Regions from separate parts of the Paraburkholderia sp. EB58 genome, predicted to be linked through region 1. Evidence: riboswitches for the same ligand, from Rfam matches in the RefSeq annotation. Region 1 holds a riboswitch; the other holds the start of a gene.
The links. Region 1 has a riboswitch for thiamine pyrophosphate ahead of P3T40_RS34655 (FAD-dependent oxidoreductase). Riboswitches for the same ligand answer to the same signal wherever they lie in the genome.
Positions count from the first base shown of each region.

Region 2: linked by a shared signal. The riboswitch ahead of thiC (phosphomethylpyrimidine synthase ThiC) and the one ahead of P3T40_RS34655 (FAD-dependent oxidoreductase) in region 1 are both predicted to bind thiamine pyrophosphate.

Region 1 is NZ_JBNDMQ010000034.1:9,138-16,351, forward strand. It holds gene P3T40_RS34630 (response regulator) at 1-173, opposite strand, end outside; gene P3T40_RS34635 (hypothetical protein) at 330-899, opposite strand; gene P3T40_RS34640 (hypothetical protein) at 1,014-1,511, opposite strand; gene P3T40_RS34645 (SDR family NAD(P)-dependent oxidoreductase) at 1,749-2,597, opposite strand; gene P3T40_RS34650 (ABC transporter ATP-binding protein/permease) at 2,594-4,345, opposite strand; TPP riboswitch at 4,705-4,816, shown strand; gene P3T40_RS34655 (FAD-dependent oxidoreductase) at 5,015-6,163, shown strand; gene thiS (sulfur carrier protein ThiS) at 6,236-6,433, shown strand; gene P3T40_RS34665 (thiazole synthase) at 6,486-7,214, shown strand, end outside.
Region 2 is NZ_JBNDMQ010000024.1:113,109-120,322, reverse strand. It holds gene P3T40_RS29560 (molybdopterin-dependent oxidoreductase) at 1-137, opposite strand, end outside; gene P3T40_RS29555 (cytochrome b/b6 domain-containing protein) at 149-790, opposite strand; gene P3T40_RS29550 (DUF1223 domain-containing protein) at 907-1,740, opposite strand; gene P3T40_RS29545 (GreA/GreB family elongation factor) at 2,259-2,669, shown strand; TPP riboswitch at 2,837-2,955, shown strand; gene thiC (phosphomethylpyrimidine synthase ThiC) at 3,046-4,977, shown strand; gene P3T40_RS29535 (hypothetical protein) at 5,281-5,805, shown strand; gene P3T40_RS29530 (L-lactate permease) at 6,233-7,214, shown strand, end outside.

The DNA of each region.
Region 1 (7,214 bases):
TCCGGCATCATGATGTCGAGCACCACCAGCGCGGGGCGCTCGTTTTGCAGCGCGCGCTGCAACGCCATGCCGTGCTCGAGCACCGTTACCGAGAAGCCGCGTCCTTGCAGGTATTCGCGTACGAGGTCGCGTACGACGGCATCGTCATCGACGACGAGAATGGATTGGTTCATTCCGGCAATCTTAGGAGATAAGCCGGGGCGCTCATAGCGCGCAATGCTTTCTAAACCTTTCCGGGATAACTGTAGGCAAGCGTGTGCGAACGGTTTGAAGTCGAGTGGGTCGTCGCTGTGTGTGTGCGGTCGGGCTCAGCCGAGGCTGAGGCGAGTTTAGTTGGCCTGTGAAGTCTGAATGGTTTGCGGGCGCAAGTCGAGGCGATTGACCACCATCTTGTCGATCATGCCATTGAGCTTGACGGACGCATTCGAGAAACGGTCCAGGCCGAGTTCGCCAGTCTGATACCGCGCGGTGACGAGAATGTGGCCCTGCTGCATGAGCGTCAGATCGATCACGGACAGGTACTGGATCGGATTGTCGTTAAACTCTCGCCGGCCGTAGTCGACCGACGCGTTGTAGACCAGCCTGGCCTCGCAGCTTGCAGGGGCGGTGCCCGGGTTGTAGACGTCCGAACGAATGCCGCGCCGGTTGAGCGCGAGTTGCAACGACGGGACGAAATCGCCAACGGACACCATCCGGTTCACTTCGATGCACACCGCGCTAACGGACGCGGGCTGACCGTTGACGAAGGTCGGCGACGAGTAGTTCGATGCAATCGCATAGCCCGCCTGAATCACCGAGCCGGTGGCGTCGGCTGCTGTGATCAGCGTCCACGCACAACCGTTTAGTCCGACGCAAAGGATCGCTGCCGTCGCGGCCCATGCGCAGGAGCGCCGCCCCATGGCCCGCGGAAATCTCATGGTCCACAGAACGGCCGGAAAGAGCGATGAGCGCAAGGCGGTCACGATGCAGTACCTCGGCGTGTCGGATCGGGAGTCAAACGCGGGCCGGCACGCTTAGCGTGCGACGCGCAGACGCAATTCGTTGGGCCCCTGCACGCTCGCCGTGACGGTGATGCGGCGCTCGCCCGAGGTCACGACGAAATGCTGACGCGTTGGCGTGTTGAGGTCGTGCACGACATTCGGAAAACAGGCGGCGATGTCGGCACCCAGTTCTTCGAGCGGGTCCGTGACCACGCCGTCAGCTTCCCAGTGAGCGTGCCAATGGCAGTCGTAGGCGTTCGAGTTGGCGCGGCAATCGTCGGCGCTGGCGAGGCCAGGCAACTGCGCGGCCGGTTCATCGTGCAGTTGCTTGAAGTCGGGGGCGGCGACGATGTGCTTCAGTGCGGGACAGACGTTCGCGGGCTCGGCGGCCTGCACCATCTGCGCGGCGTGGGCGCCGACCGACAGCAACAAGGCGCCCGCGCCAAAGCCGGTGCCGACAGCGGTGAAAAGGGAACGGCTCGTCCGCGTGAGTCGTTGGGTCAAAAGATAGAAGCTGCGATCGGATGACATGGGCGGGAAGTCCGGTAGCGGTGAGTGGCGTGCGAGTCGCAAGGTGGTGTTTGGCCCGCATGTCAATCGTCGCCCCAGCACGGTACTTTCAAAGCATGGAACAGCCTGAACGGTTCGCAAATGCTTCCGAACTGTTGTCGCGTATTTCAGGAAGTTGCAACGTGCCTGTTGGAATGCTGCTGCAGTTTGACTGGAGTTTGCCTGGGACTGCCGCAGATTCGGGCAGCGTCTTGGTGATCAACCCAGCGTGAGCCCGCCGTCGATATGGATGATCTGGCCTGTGATGTGTCGCGCTTCGTTGGAGAGCAGGAAGGCGATCAGCGCGGCGATGTCGGCCGGTTCGGCGACGTGGCCGAGCGGTGTGGCTTCGGCCGCGTGCGTCCACGCCGCGGCGTTGGCGGCGCTGGGGCCGCGCTCCTTGCGCGTGTAGCCCGGCGCAACGCAATTGACGGTGACACCATGCGGGGCGAGTTCGGCGGCAGCGGTTTTCGCCAGCGATTCAATCGCGGCCTTGGCTGCCGCCGTTGCAGCGAACGGTGCGTCCGCGCGATAGCGATGTGCGACGAACGAACTAAGCGCAACGACGCGGCCGCGCTGCGAAGTTTCGAGCGCCGCTGAAGCGCGCTTGACGAGCGCAGCGAAGGCGCCCGGCATTGCGGCGAAGGTTTCGTAGAAAGTATCGGCGTCGAGTGCGCCTAGCGTCTGACGCTGCGCATGGCCGGCGTTGGCGACCAGTTGATCGAGTGCGCCGAATTGGGCGAGCGTCTCGTGCACGATGTGTTCGGCTGCACCGCGCTCGGCGAGATCGCTAAAGACCGTGGCGCATGTGGCGCCGGGTGTCGAGCACTCCGTCGCGACGGCAGTGAGGCGCTCGCGCGAGGGCGTATCGGCGCCGCGTGCATGCAGCATCAACGCGGTGCGCGGCGCAGCGATGCGCCGGGCCAGCGCCGCCCCGATGCCGGAGCCGGCACCGGTGATCAGCACGACCCGGTCTAGCGCGGCCCGCTCTGATGCGACGCGGTCTGACGAGACCCGGTCTAGCGCGGCCCGCTCTGATGCGACCCGCTCGAACGCCCCGCTGCTCATGCGGCGACCGGTTCGCCCGAGCGTTCGACATCCAGCGTTTCTTCGTGGAACGCCGCGAGCGATTCACGATGCGCCACGCTGACAATCGCGGCCTTAGGCAGACGCTCGGTGAAGAGGTGATAGAGCCGCGCCTCGTTCGCTGCATCGAGCGCGCTGGTGGCTTCGTCGAGGAACAGGTAGTCGGGCTTGTGCAGCAGCACGCGGGCAGCGGCGAGCCGTTGTTGTTCCCCTGGCGAGAGCACGCGCGCCCAGTGTCCCGATTCCGCCAGACGCTCCACATAGTCGTCGAGGTGGCACACGCGCAGCGCTTCGCGGCATTCGTCGTCAGTGTAGGTGTCGGCGGTGGACGGGTAGGCGAGCGCGCCTTTCAATGTGCCGATCGGCATGTAGCTCTGCTGCGGAATGAACATCATGCGCGCATTGACCGGCGCGTCGATCGAGCCGTCGCCGAACGGCCAAAGTCCGGCGAGCGCACGCATCAAGGTGCTCTTGCCCGATCCGGACGGACCGCGTACCAGCCAGCGCGAACCGGGCTGGATCGTGATATCGCGGATCTGCGAGAGCGCGGTGCCGTTCGGCAAGGAGAGCGACAGGCCTTCGGTGGTGAGCTTATCCTCGTCGACGAAGTGCAGGTTGATGCCGCCATGAGCGGTGGCCGGCGAAGTGCTTTCTTTCAGATGCGACGCATGGATGACGCGTTTGAATTCGCGCAGACGATTTACCGTGGCGCGCCAATCGACAAGGCTGCCGTAACTGTTGATGAACCAGGAGAACGAATCGCTCACTGTGCCGAACGAGTTCTGGATCTGCATCAGCACGCCGAACGTGAATGCGCCGGCGAAGTACCGCGGAGCGGCGACCGCGATCGGAAAGATAATCGCGATCTGGCCGTAGAAGCTCAGCACGAAGCTCAGGCGCTTGGTGTACTTCATCACTCGCCACCAGTTGTCGCGAATGCGCTGGAAGATATTTCCCGCAGCGGCCCGTTCGGTTGCTTCCCCATCGTAAAACGCGATCTGTTCGGCGTTTTCGCGCACCCGGATCAGGCCGAAACGGAAATCTGCCTCAACCTTCTGCTGCTGGTAGGTGATCGAAACGAGCGGGTGGCCGAGCTTGTAGATCATGTACGAGCCACCGAGTGCGTAGAGCGCTGCGACCCATACCATGTAGCCGGGAATCACGAGTGGGACGCCGCCGAGCGTGACGCTCAGCGAGCCCGCCAGACCCCAGAGGATGGTGACGAACGTAATGAGCGTGACGACCGTGGACAGCAGGTCGAGCGTCAGCGTGAGCGTGCTGGTCGCAAATGACTGCAGGTCGTCGCTGATCCGCTGGTCGGGGTTGTCGGCGAGGCGGTCGCGCTCGATGCGGTAGAACGCGCCGTCGCCGAGCCACTCTTCAAGGTAGCGGTGCGTGAGCCACTGGCGCCAGCGGAACCCGAGCATCTGACGCAGGTACCGGCCGTACACGAACAGGATGATCATCGCGAACACGATGACCGAGAAGACCACCATCAGGTGCGGGAAGTCGTGAACGTTCTTGGCCTGCAGGGCGTTATAAAAGTCGCCATTCCAGGTGTTGAACTTCACGCTCAGCCAGACGTTGGCGAGGTTGATCGCAATGATCGTGACGAGCAGCCCCCACGCGATCTTCCATTCTTCTGAGACCCAGTAGGGCTTGATCAGACTCCACGCAGAGACTTTGTCGTCCGGCTCTAGCGGGTGGGCAGGGGAAGTATTGGGTGTCATGACCATCCTGAAGTAATGCTGGCTCATCTTGGGCTAACCCACTATGACCGGCCCAGATAGCTCAGTCCATAGCGAGTCGGCGCCACGGCGGAATTGCGATTGCGGCCCGGGTCTCGACCCCGTCGCCCGACACCGGCCGCCCGTCGCCCGATTTTGGCGCGAGCGCCTTAAGCGAAAATTAATCGCGTGAGACGCGGGCAGGCGACTACCGGGTGTGGGGCAAGAAGCCGCGCCAATGGCGCGGGCGTCCGATCGTTGCATTGTGCCAGAGCGCCGCGCGTGGCTGCATCAATCGGCGGCCGCAGCCCCGCCGACGCAGTCGGTTTGCGGCCTCCGCGCCTTTTATGGTCTAATGACTCTCGACGAAACAGGGGTGCTTTGCGCGCGGGCCACACGCCGCGGCGAGGCTGAGAGAGACCCTTTGCACCCGATCCGGGTAATACCGGCGCGGGAAGTTTCCGGAAGTCAGCTTTTCTTCCATTCTCCCGCCGGGCAGCGTCCGTCACTGGATGCGCCTTTTGCCCGGCCGGCCTCGCCCGCCGGTTTCGTCCTTGGGTACGTGCGCCTGATGCCGTACGGAAAGGATACGATGACCGCTCATTCTTCAGTTTATTGCTTCGTTCGCCCCCTCACGGGCCATGCCTGTTTGCGCGTGCCGGCGGGACGGCGATGAACACGCTTGCTCAACCGGATTTCGCCGTCATCGGCGGTGGCTTGTGCGGCCGGCTGGTCGCCTGGCGGCTCGCCGGAGCGGGACACCGCGTCGCTTTGTACGAGCGCGGCGATGCGGCCGGCTCGCAGGCCGCGGCGTGGGTGGCGGCCGCCATGCTCGCGCCGCTCGCCGAAGCGGCCAGCGCCGAGTTGCTGATCACGCGCCTCGGCGCCACCTCGCTCGATACCTGGCCGACGATCCTGGCCCAACTGCCCGAACCGGTGTTCTTTCAACGCAATGGCACGCTGGTCGTCTGGCATCACGCCGATCGCACCGAAGCACCGCTGTTCGAACGCCGCGTGCGCTCGAACGCGCCCGCAGATCTGCTGGATGGCGGTTTCGTTACGTTATCGGGTACTCAGGTCGGCGCGACGGAACCCGCGCTGGCCGGCCGCTTCACGCAAGGCTGGCTGCTGCCACACGAAGGCCAGCTCGACAATCGCCAGGTGCTCAGCGCGTTGGCCGCAGGTCTGGCCGAGCGCGGTGTCGAGACGCACTGGAACACACCGGTCGCCGAGCACGCCCTGCCGCCAGCACGCGTGACGATCGATTGCCGCGGGCTCGGCGCGAAAGCGGTATTGCCCACCTTGCGCGGTGTCCGCGGTGAAGTCGCCCGTGTGCATGCGCCTGGTATCGGCCTGACGCGCCCGGTGCGCCTGCTGCATCCGCGCTACCCGCTGTATATCGCGCCGAAGCAGAACGATCTCTACGTGATCGGCGCCACCGAAGTGGAAGGCGAGGACATGTCGCCCGTCAGTGTGCGTTCCGCGCTCGAATTGCTCAGCGCAGCGTTTTCGGTTCATCCCGGCTTCGGCGAGGCACGCATACTCGAATTGAATTCGCAGTGTCGCCCGACCTTGCCGGATCACCGTCCGGCGCTGGTTTGGGATGGCGCGCAGACGTTGCGCGTGAACGGCCTGTACCGGCATGGCTACATGATCGTGCCGGAAGTCGCGGACGAAGCCGCCCGCTTTGCCGCCGCGCTGCTCGAGGGACGTATCGGCGACGCCGACGCCTTCGCCGGCTGGCGGCGCGATGCCCGCTGGAGCGAGCTGTTTCAGCTCGCCCGGCTTGACCCACACGATTGCTCGCAGGAGCCGGCATGAGCGTTGCGGCCTGTTACGCGGCGCCCGCTGGGCTAGTTATTTGCGTTATTGATTGAACCGTATCTGAACACCATGGACATTCACATCAATCAGAAGCCGTTGTCGCTGCCCGACGGGGCGACTGTCGCCGACGCGCTTGCCGCCTTCGGCGCGCGTCCGCCGTTCGCCGTCGCGCTGAACGGCGATTTTGTCGCCCGCACCCAGCACGCCGCGCGCGCGCTGCAGGCGGGCGACAAGCTCGACGTCGTGCAACCCGTCGCCGGCGGCTAAACGAACGCCTGCGGCCAAGCGGCCGCGTATCGCCAGAGACAAGGATTTTTAGATGACTTCTCCCACTCCCGCCGACGCGCTCACGCTGTACGGCGAAACCTTCGCGAGTCGTGTGCTGCTCGGCACCTCGCGCTATCCATCGCTGCAGTCGCTGTCCGACTCGATCGATGCAGCGAAGCCCGGCATGATCACGGTCGCACTGCGTCGCCAGATGAACGAAGGCGGCGCCGAAGCCGGCTTCTTCGACCTGCTCAAACGCCACGGCGTGCCGCTCTTGCCGAACACGGCCGGCTGCCAGAGTGTCGGCGAAGCGGTCACGACCGCCCATATGGCGCGCGAAGTGTTCGAGACCGACTGGATCAAGCTCGAGCTGATCGGCGACGACTACACGCTGCAACCCGACCCGGTCGGCCTGATCGAAGCGGCTGCACGGCTGGTGAAGGACGGCTTCAAGGTGCTGCCGTATTGCACCGAAGATCTGGTGATCGGCCGTCGTCTCCTCGACGCCGGCTGCGAGGCGCTGATGCCGTGGGGCGCACCGATCGGCACCGGCAAGGGCGTGATCAATCCGTATGGCCTGCGGGTGCTGCGCGAGCGGCTGCCGGACGTGCCGCTGATCGTCGACGCGGGTCTTGGCGTGCCGTCGCATGCCGCGCAAGTGATGGAATGGGGCTTCGACGGCGTGCTGCTGAATACGGCCGTATCGCAGGCTACCCATCCCGACGCGATGGCCCGCGCGTTCGCGCTGGGCGTCGAAGCGGGGCGCCAGGCTTACCTCGCG
Region 2 (7,214 bases), on a different contig from region 1:
CCCAGCGTCAGCAACTGTTTGCCGAACAGGCGCCGTGACGGCATGTCGAGTTCACGGCGTGCATCGATCAGGATCGATTCGCGGTCAAGCTGGCTCGAGAGAATACGGCGGGCCGGTTTTTTGTCTTGTGTGGTCATGGTAATAGTCCTTAGCGGCCGCGCAGCATCGCCAGCAGCGAGCGCGGAACGAGTGCCACCATCGCCAGATGCACGACGATAAAAGCGGCCATCAGCGACATCGCGCAGAAGTGCACGATGCGCGCGTTGTCGTAGCCACCCATCAGTTCGCGCAGCAGCGGAAATTGCACCGACTTCCAGATCGCGAGGCCCGAGAGCACCAGCACGATCAGATCGCACACCACGAACAGATAGGCGAATTTCTGTACCGCGTTGTAGATGCGCAGATCGGCGTGCGAGAGTTTGCCGGTCAGCGCAGCGATGAAGTCGTGCAGGATGGCGCGCGGCGCGAGCGGCAGAAACTTGCGGAAGAAGCGCAGGCTCGCCAGGTTGAGCGCGAGATACACGAGGCCGTTGAAGAACAGCAGCCACATGGCCGCGAAGTGCCATTGCAACGCGCCGCCGAGCCAGCCGCCCAGCGTGAGCGAAGGCGGGAACACGAAGCCCTTGAAGATCGGCGACGCGTCGTAAATGCGCCAGCCGGAGAGCATCATCGTGATCGCTGCAAGCGCATTGAGCCAGTGCGTGACGCGTACCCAGACCGGATGAATCGGACCGGTGCGCAGCGGCGCAGCGGGCGGCGCTGTGTCGGATAAAGGGTGAGGGGTTGCCATTTGGATCTCCGTGAATCAAGGACTTGTGGCGCTGCTGGTGGCACGTGTTTGCGGACGTCTGAGACATCGGCCAACCTCGGCCGCACACAGCGGACCTCGACAAATGTCAGGGTCCTTCAGTGGCAGGTAGCCAGTTCGGCCACCTGCAGTACCTCGCCCGTAGCGGCGTTTTCGACGAAGGCGACCACTCCGAACTTGCCGGCTTGCGCGTGGCTGTCTGCCGCATCAGCGGGATCGAGGGCGATCTCGCGGCGAATCTGCGCACTACCTTCCGCGAGCGGCACTGGCCCGATCCATTGCCGCACAACACGTTCGTGATGCAGGGTCGCGCCGTTGTTTTCGCCGGCGCGCACCTGCGAAGTCAGTGCGTTCTCATAGACGGCGACGTAAGCGTTCAACGGGTCGTGCGTAGCGGCTTTGGACGTGAAGCGCGCATCGACGCCGAAGCCGTTCGTGCCTTGGGCGGGCGGCGCAAGTTCAAGCGCGACGTCGGCCTGCGCCGGCTCGGCGGTCACCTTGTGGATACGCTCGTCGAAGCTCTCGGGCTGCGACCAGCTGCGCAATTCACGGCCCGATACGAAGATTTCCGGTGTGTAGATCGTGTGGCCGCCGGCGAGATCGGTCAGAGTCTGCTGCCGTTCGGTGAAGCGATGCTGGGAGAAGCGGTCGGTCCAGCCGAGGCTGTTCCAATAGTCGACATGCAAGGCAAGCGGCACGATGCCTTGAGCGGCGCCGCTGTCTTTCCACTGGCCGAGCCAATGGTCCGCCGGCGGACAGCTATTGCAGCCCTCGCTGCTGTATAGCTCCACCAGCGCGACACGGTGAGCCGGGCTGTGCGCCGTGCACATCGCACCGGCGGCCTGAGCGACGCCGCTCGTGGCAAGCGCGGCAAGAATCACGACGGCGCGCACGAAGGGCGAGTCGGCAAAGCGGCGGGTGACCGGATGCATGAGCGGACGTATGAGCGGTTGCATGAACGAACGCATAAGCGGATGCACGCGGGGATGCATGGCAGGCTCCATCAAGAAATCTGCACGTTTGTCGGCGCGCGTTCGCCGTTATGACAGCGGATCTGAAAATTATTTGTGAGAGGGAAACAACAGCTGCGCGGCCGTCGCAATCCGCTGCGTCAAAACGAGTCAGCCGGGGCCACGGAAACCGATCCCCCAGCGTGCTACCATCGACCTACTGTGTGTGCCGTCTCGTTCGGCACTTCTTCTCACAATCTCTGCCGACTTCCCCATGCGTACTCCGTTCAACCGTGCCCTGTCCCGTCTGCGCCTGCGCAGCGCGGCCGGCTGCGCGCGCGCCGGAGATTCGCATCGCACCTCCCGTCAGCGAACGCTCCCGCTCTCCGCTGCCCGGCGTCTGACCTGAATGCACCTCCTGACCGGAGCCGCATGGGTCGGGCTCCGGGCCGATCTCGTACGCTCGCTGTCCCTTACACAGATCGAAATGGAGAACCGTCATGAAGACGACCAAAACCTGCTATCTCACCGAACTCGACGTCGCCCGTCTGGAAAAACACGCTGCCATGCCCGGTGCAGATGCGCGGCTGCAAGACATGCTCGATGAGCTGTTGCTGCGCGCGGTAATCGTGGATGCACACGACATCCCCGCCAACGTCGTCACGATGAATTCGCGCGCCACGCTCGCCGACCAGGCAAGTGGCGAACACATGACCTGGACGGTGGTGTACCCGCCGAACGCCGATTTCGGCAGTGGTCGCCTAAACGTGTTTTCGCCGGCCGGCCTCGCGTTGCTGGGGGCAAAACGCGGCGAGACGATCCGCTTCACGCCGCCGAGCGGCGCGCAACAGACGCTGAAGATCGAGCAGATCCTGTTTCAACCCGAAGCCGCCGACGATTTCACGCTGTAGGCGCCGCGGACGCTATAGGCGAGTGAATGCCACCTTACATGTTGCGGCGCATCACACGGCGCAGCCTAATCGAGACAAGCCTCCTCGGCTGTAAGCCGGACCAGAATCGGGCAACGCCCATTTTGAGACCGGTTGCCAAGCACCGGGCGTCCGGTGTATCGTGTGCGCTGCTAACGCGGGGGTCCTGCGTCGCACAGGGGTTGGAGGTCTGTGCTGCGTGGGTGAGAAATACCCTTTGAACCTGATCTGGATAATGCCAGCGCAGGGAAGCGTACGGAATTCGCAAAGCAGCACCGCCTCATCCTCTGGCGAATTCCGACAACTTCCGTCTCGTCTCCTGCTTAGCGGCCCCATATTGCTTTGCATGGAGATCCGCATGAACGCCAATCCGAAATTCCTTTCCGCCGACGCTCACGTCGATGCGGCCGCTGTCGCCCCGCTGCCGAATTCCCGCAAGATCTACGTTACTGGCTCGCGCCCCGATATCCGCGTGCCAATGCGCGAAATTACCCAGTCGGACACTCCGGACAGCTTCGGCGGCGAGAAGAATCCGCCCGTGTTTGTCTACGATACGTCGGGCCCCTACTCCGATCCCGAAGCGCAGATTGACATCCGCGCCGGTCTGCCAGCACTGCGCCAGCGCTGGATCGAAGAACGCAACGACACCGAAGCTTTGAGCGGCCTGACCAGCGACTACGGCCGCGAACGCGCCGCCGATCCGGCTACGACCGAACTGCGCTTCCAGGGCCTGCACCGCACGCCGCGCCGCGCCAAGGCCGGTGCCAATGTTTCGCAGATGCACTACGCGCGTAAAGGCATCATCACGCCGGAGATGGAGTACATCGCGATCCGCGAAAACCAGCAACGCGCTGCGTATCTGGAGACGCTGAAGACGAGCGGCCCGAACGGCGAAAAGCTCGCTGCGATGATGGGGCGTCAGCACCCGGGCCAGGCATTCGGCGCAAGTGCATTCGGTCCGAATGGCCTGACGGAAATCACGCCTGAATTCGTGCGCGAAGAAGTCGCACGCGGCCGCGCGATCATCCCGAACAACATCAACCACCCGGAAAGCGAGCCGATGATCATCGGCCGCAACTTCCTCGTGAAGGTGAATGCGAATATCGGCAACTCGGCGGTGACCTCGTCGATCGGCGAAGAAGTCGACAAGATGACGTGGGCGATCCGCTGGGGCGGCGATACGGTGATGGATCTCTCCACCGGCAAGCACATCCACGAAACGCGCGAATGGATCATCCGCAATTCGCCGGTGCCGATCGGCACGGTGCCGATTTATCAGGCGTTGGAAAAGGTCAACGGCAAGGCCGAAGACCTGACGTGGGAAATCTTCCGCGACACGCTGATCGAACAAGCCGAGCAAGGCGTCGACTACTTCACGATTCACGCCGGCGTGCGTCTGCAATACGTGCCGCTCACAGCGAAGCGCATGACGGGCATCGTCTCGCGCGGCGGCTCGATCATGGCGAAGTGGTGTCTGGCTCACCACAAGGAAAGCTTCCTGTACGAGCACTTCGAAGACATCTGCGAAATCATGAAGGCCTATGACGTGGCGTTCTCGCTCGGCGACGGCCTGCGTCCTGGTTCGATCTACGATGCCAACGACGAAGCGCAATTAGGCGAACTAAAGACGCTCGGCGAGCTCACGCAGATCGCGTGGAAGCACGACGTGCAGACGATGATCGAAGGCCCGGGTCACGTGCCGATGCAGCTCATCAAGGAAAACATGGACCTGCAACTGGAATGGTGTGACGAAGCGCCGTTCTACACGCTCGGACCCTTGACCACCGACATCGCCCCTGGCTACGACCACATCACGTCGGGCATCGGCGCGGCCATGATCGGCTGGTTCGGCACTGCGATGCTCTGCTACGTGACGCCGAAAGAACACTTGGGCCTGCCGAACAAGGACGACGTCAAGACCGGCATCATCACGTACAAACTCGCGGCACACGCGGCGGACCTGGCGAAGGGCCATCCGGGTGCGCAGGTACGTGACAACGCGCTGTCGAAGGCACGCTTCGAGTTCCGTTGGGAAGACCAGTTCAACCTCGGTCTCGACCCGGACAAGGCACGCGAATTCCACGACGAAACGCTGCCGAAGGACTCGGCCAAGGTCGCGCATTTCTGCTCGATGTGCGGCCCGCACTTCTGCTCGATGAAGATCACCCAGGACGTACGCGAGTTCGCAGCGCAGCAAGGCGTATCCGACGACGAAGCCTTGAAGAAAGGCATGGAAGTGAAGTCGATCGAGTTCATGAAGAAAGGCGCTGAGATTTATCAGCGGCAGTAAAGCCCGCGGGCGAGTATGGCGGCGCTCGCAGCATTTGCCGCCGCACTCGCTTGCCTGCTAGTCATGAATGCAGCATTGAGCCCGCCCCCAGCGGGCTCTTTCATTTATGACGCGCCCTCGACGACGCACAGGGCGCCGCCCCGAGCCATTTCCTCTCAACAATCCACTGAAATAAGCGGTAACGACTTTGCAACCTGACAAGCGACGGCGCGGCGTAAGCTGAGAAGATGATGCCGTTTTGCGCATCCGTTGCGCGCCATTAATATCAACCGTCGCGGCATCCAGACGTATCAGGAGCGTGCCATGAGTTTTCTTTCGGCTACCAGCCGCCTCGCCGCCGGGGCCGTGGTGCTTGCCCTCGCAGGCTGTTACTACCCCTACGGCTACTATCCCTACGGCGCGAACGGCTATTACGCCACGGTGCCGGGTTCGTCTACCCAGACCGCAGTCCCGGTAACCGCTAGTGGCGAACCGCAACCGGCCTTGAACAACCATGACCCTATCCCGGCCCCGCCGCCGCCGTCGGTCACGGCTTCGGGTTCTTACACGGTGCCGTCCGCGTCGTACGCGGCGACCCAACAACAGCAGGTCTATGTGCCGGCGCCCGCGCCCGCTTATCCGGCCTATCCCGCTCCGGCTTACTATCCCTACCCAGCCTACCCTGCCTACTACGGCTACGGCTACGGTTATGGCTATCCGTACTACGGACCGTCGGTCTCGATCGGCTTTACCGGATTCTGGGGCGGCGGTTGCTGCTGGGGCGGCGGCTGGCACGGCGGCGGTGGCTGGGGTGGCGGCTGGCACGGCGGCGGCGGTCATTGGCATTGAGTTTTACGCCCGGTTTTGCGATCACGCACCTGGCTATGAGCGGCGGCGAGCGGTCCAAATGGCCGCGCCCGCCGCGACGCTTTAGCACTACGGCGCCCGTCGGCCTCTGCACTACCCCTGCATCAACTCACTCTCCACTCCAAAACATCCAATCTGACCGCAACGCCAACCCGGCGCCATCTGCCGGTCAGCCACAAGTCACCTGACCGCCATCCGCGTCACTAAGTGCCGCTTCTCCCGTAGTTTCCCGTCTTGACTGCGCCAGCGTTAGCTCTATGCTGGAAACGGCATGTGCACTATCTATTTAAATACGCGATTCCGGTGCTGTTCCCACACGCAGCCATACCGTCATCCGTCCTGCCTAATCCGACGCGTCACATAACACGCAGTCCGTCGCGCCGACTCGAACAACAAAGAAGGAGACGTGATGTTTCACCAACTGTTGACCCCCATCGGCAATTCGCTCTTGCCGTCGTTCCTCGTCGCCGCGCTACCAATCCTGGTCGTGCTGGTGCTGCTCGGCTGGGCCCGGCGCCCGGCCTGGCAGGCCTCGCTCGCCGGACTGATCGTCGGGCTGCTGGTGGCGATCTTCGGCTGGCAGTTTCCGGTCGGGCTCGCCATCAACACTGTGGTCGCCGGCGCCGTATTCGCGTGCTGGCCGATCATGTGGATCGTCGTCACCGCGATCCTGCTGTACAACATCGCGCAACGCTCGGGCCGCTTCGCCGCGTTCCGCATGTGGATGATCGACAATCTGCCGAACGACCGGCGCATCGTGCTCGTCGTGATCGGCTTCTCGTTCGGCGCACTGCTCGAAGGCATCTCCGGATTCGGCACGCCGGTTGCCATCACCAGTTCGCTCTTGATCATGCTCGGCTTCCCGACGCTCGAAGCCCTGACCTTCACGCTGATCTTCGACACCGCGCCGGTAGCGTTCGGCGCGCTCGGCGTGCCGGTCACCGTGCTCGCCGCGGTCACGCACCTGCCTGCCGACAGCCTCGCCCAGATGATCGGCCGCCAGTTGCCGTTCTTCGCGTTCCTGCTGCCGTTCTATGTGATCGCCGTGTATGCGGGCTTTCGCAACATGCTGCGCATCTGGCCGGTGCTGCTGGTGGCCGGCGGCAGCTTCGCCGTCACCCAGTTCATCTCCTCGAACTACCTCAACTACAGCCTGACCGACGTGCTCTCGTCATTGGTCTCGCTGATCGTGACGGTGGCCTTCCTGAAGGTCTGGAAGCCCGCCCCGGATCCGAAGTTCGCCGTCAATATCGAACGCCTCGCCGAAGTGCGCGACAGCAAGATCAGCGGCGCGCAGGGCTGGTATCCGTGGATCATCGTCTCGGTGGTCGTGATCGTCTGGACCATCGCCAAGGTGTTCACGATCGGCGACGTCAAGGTGCCGTGGCCCG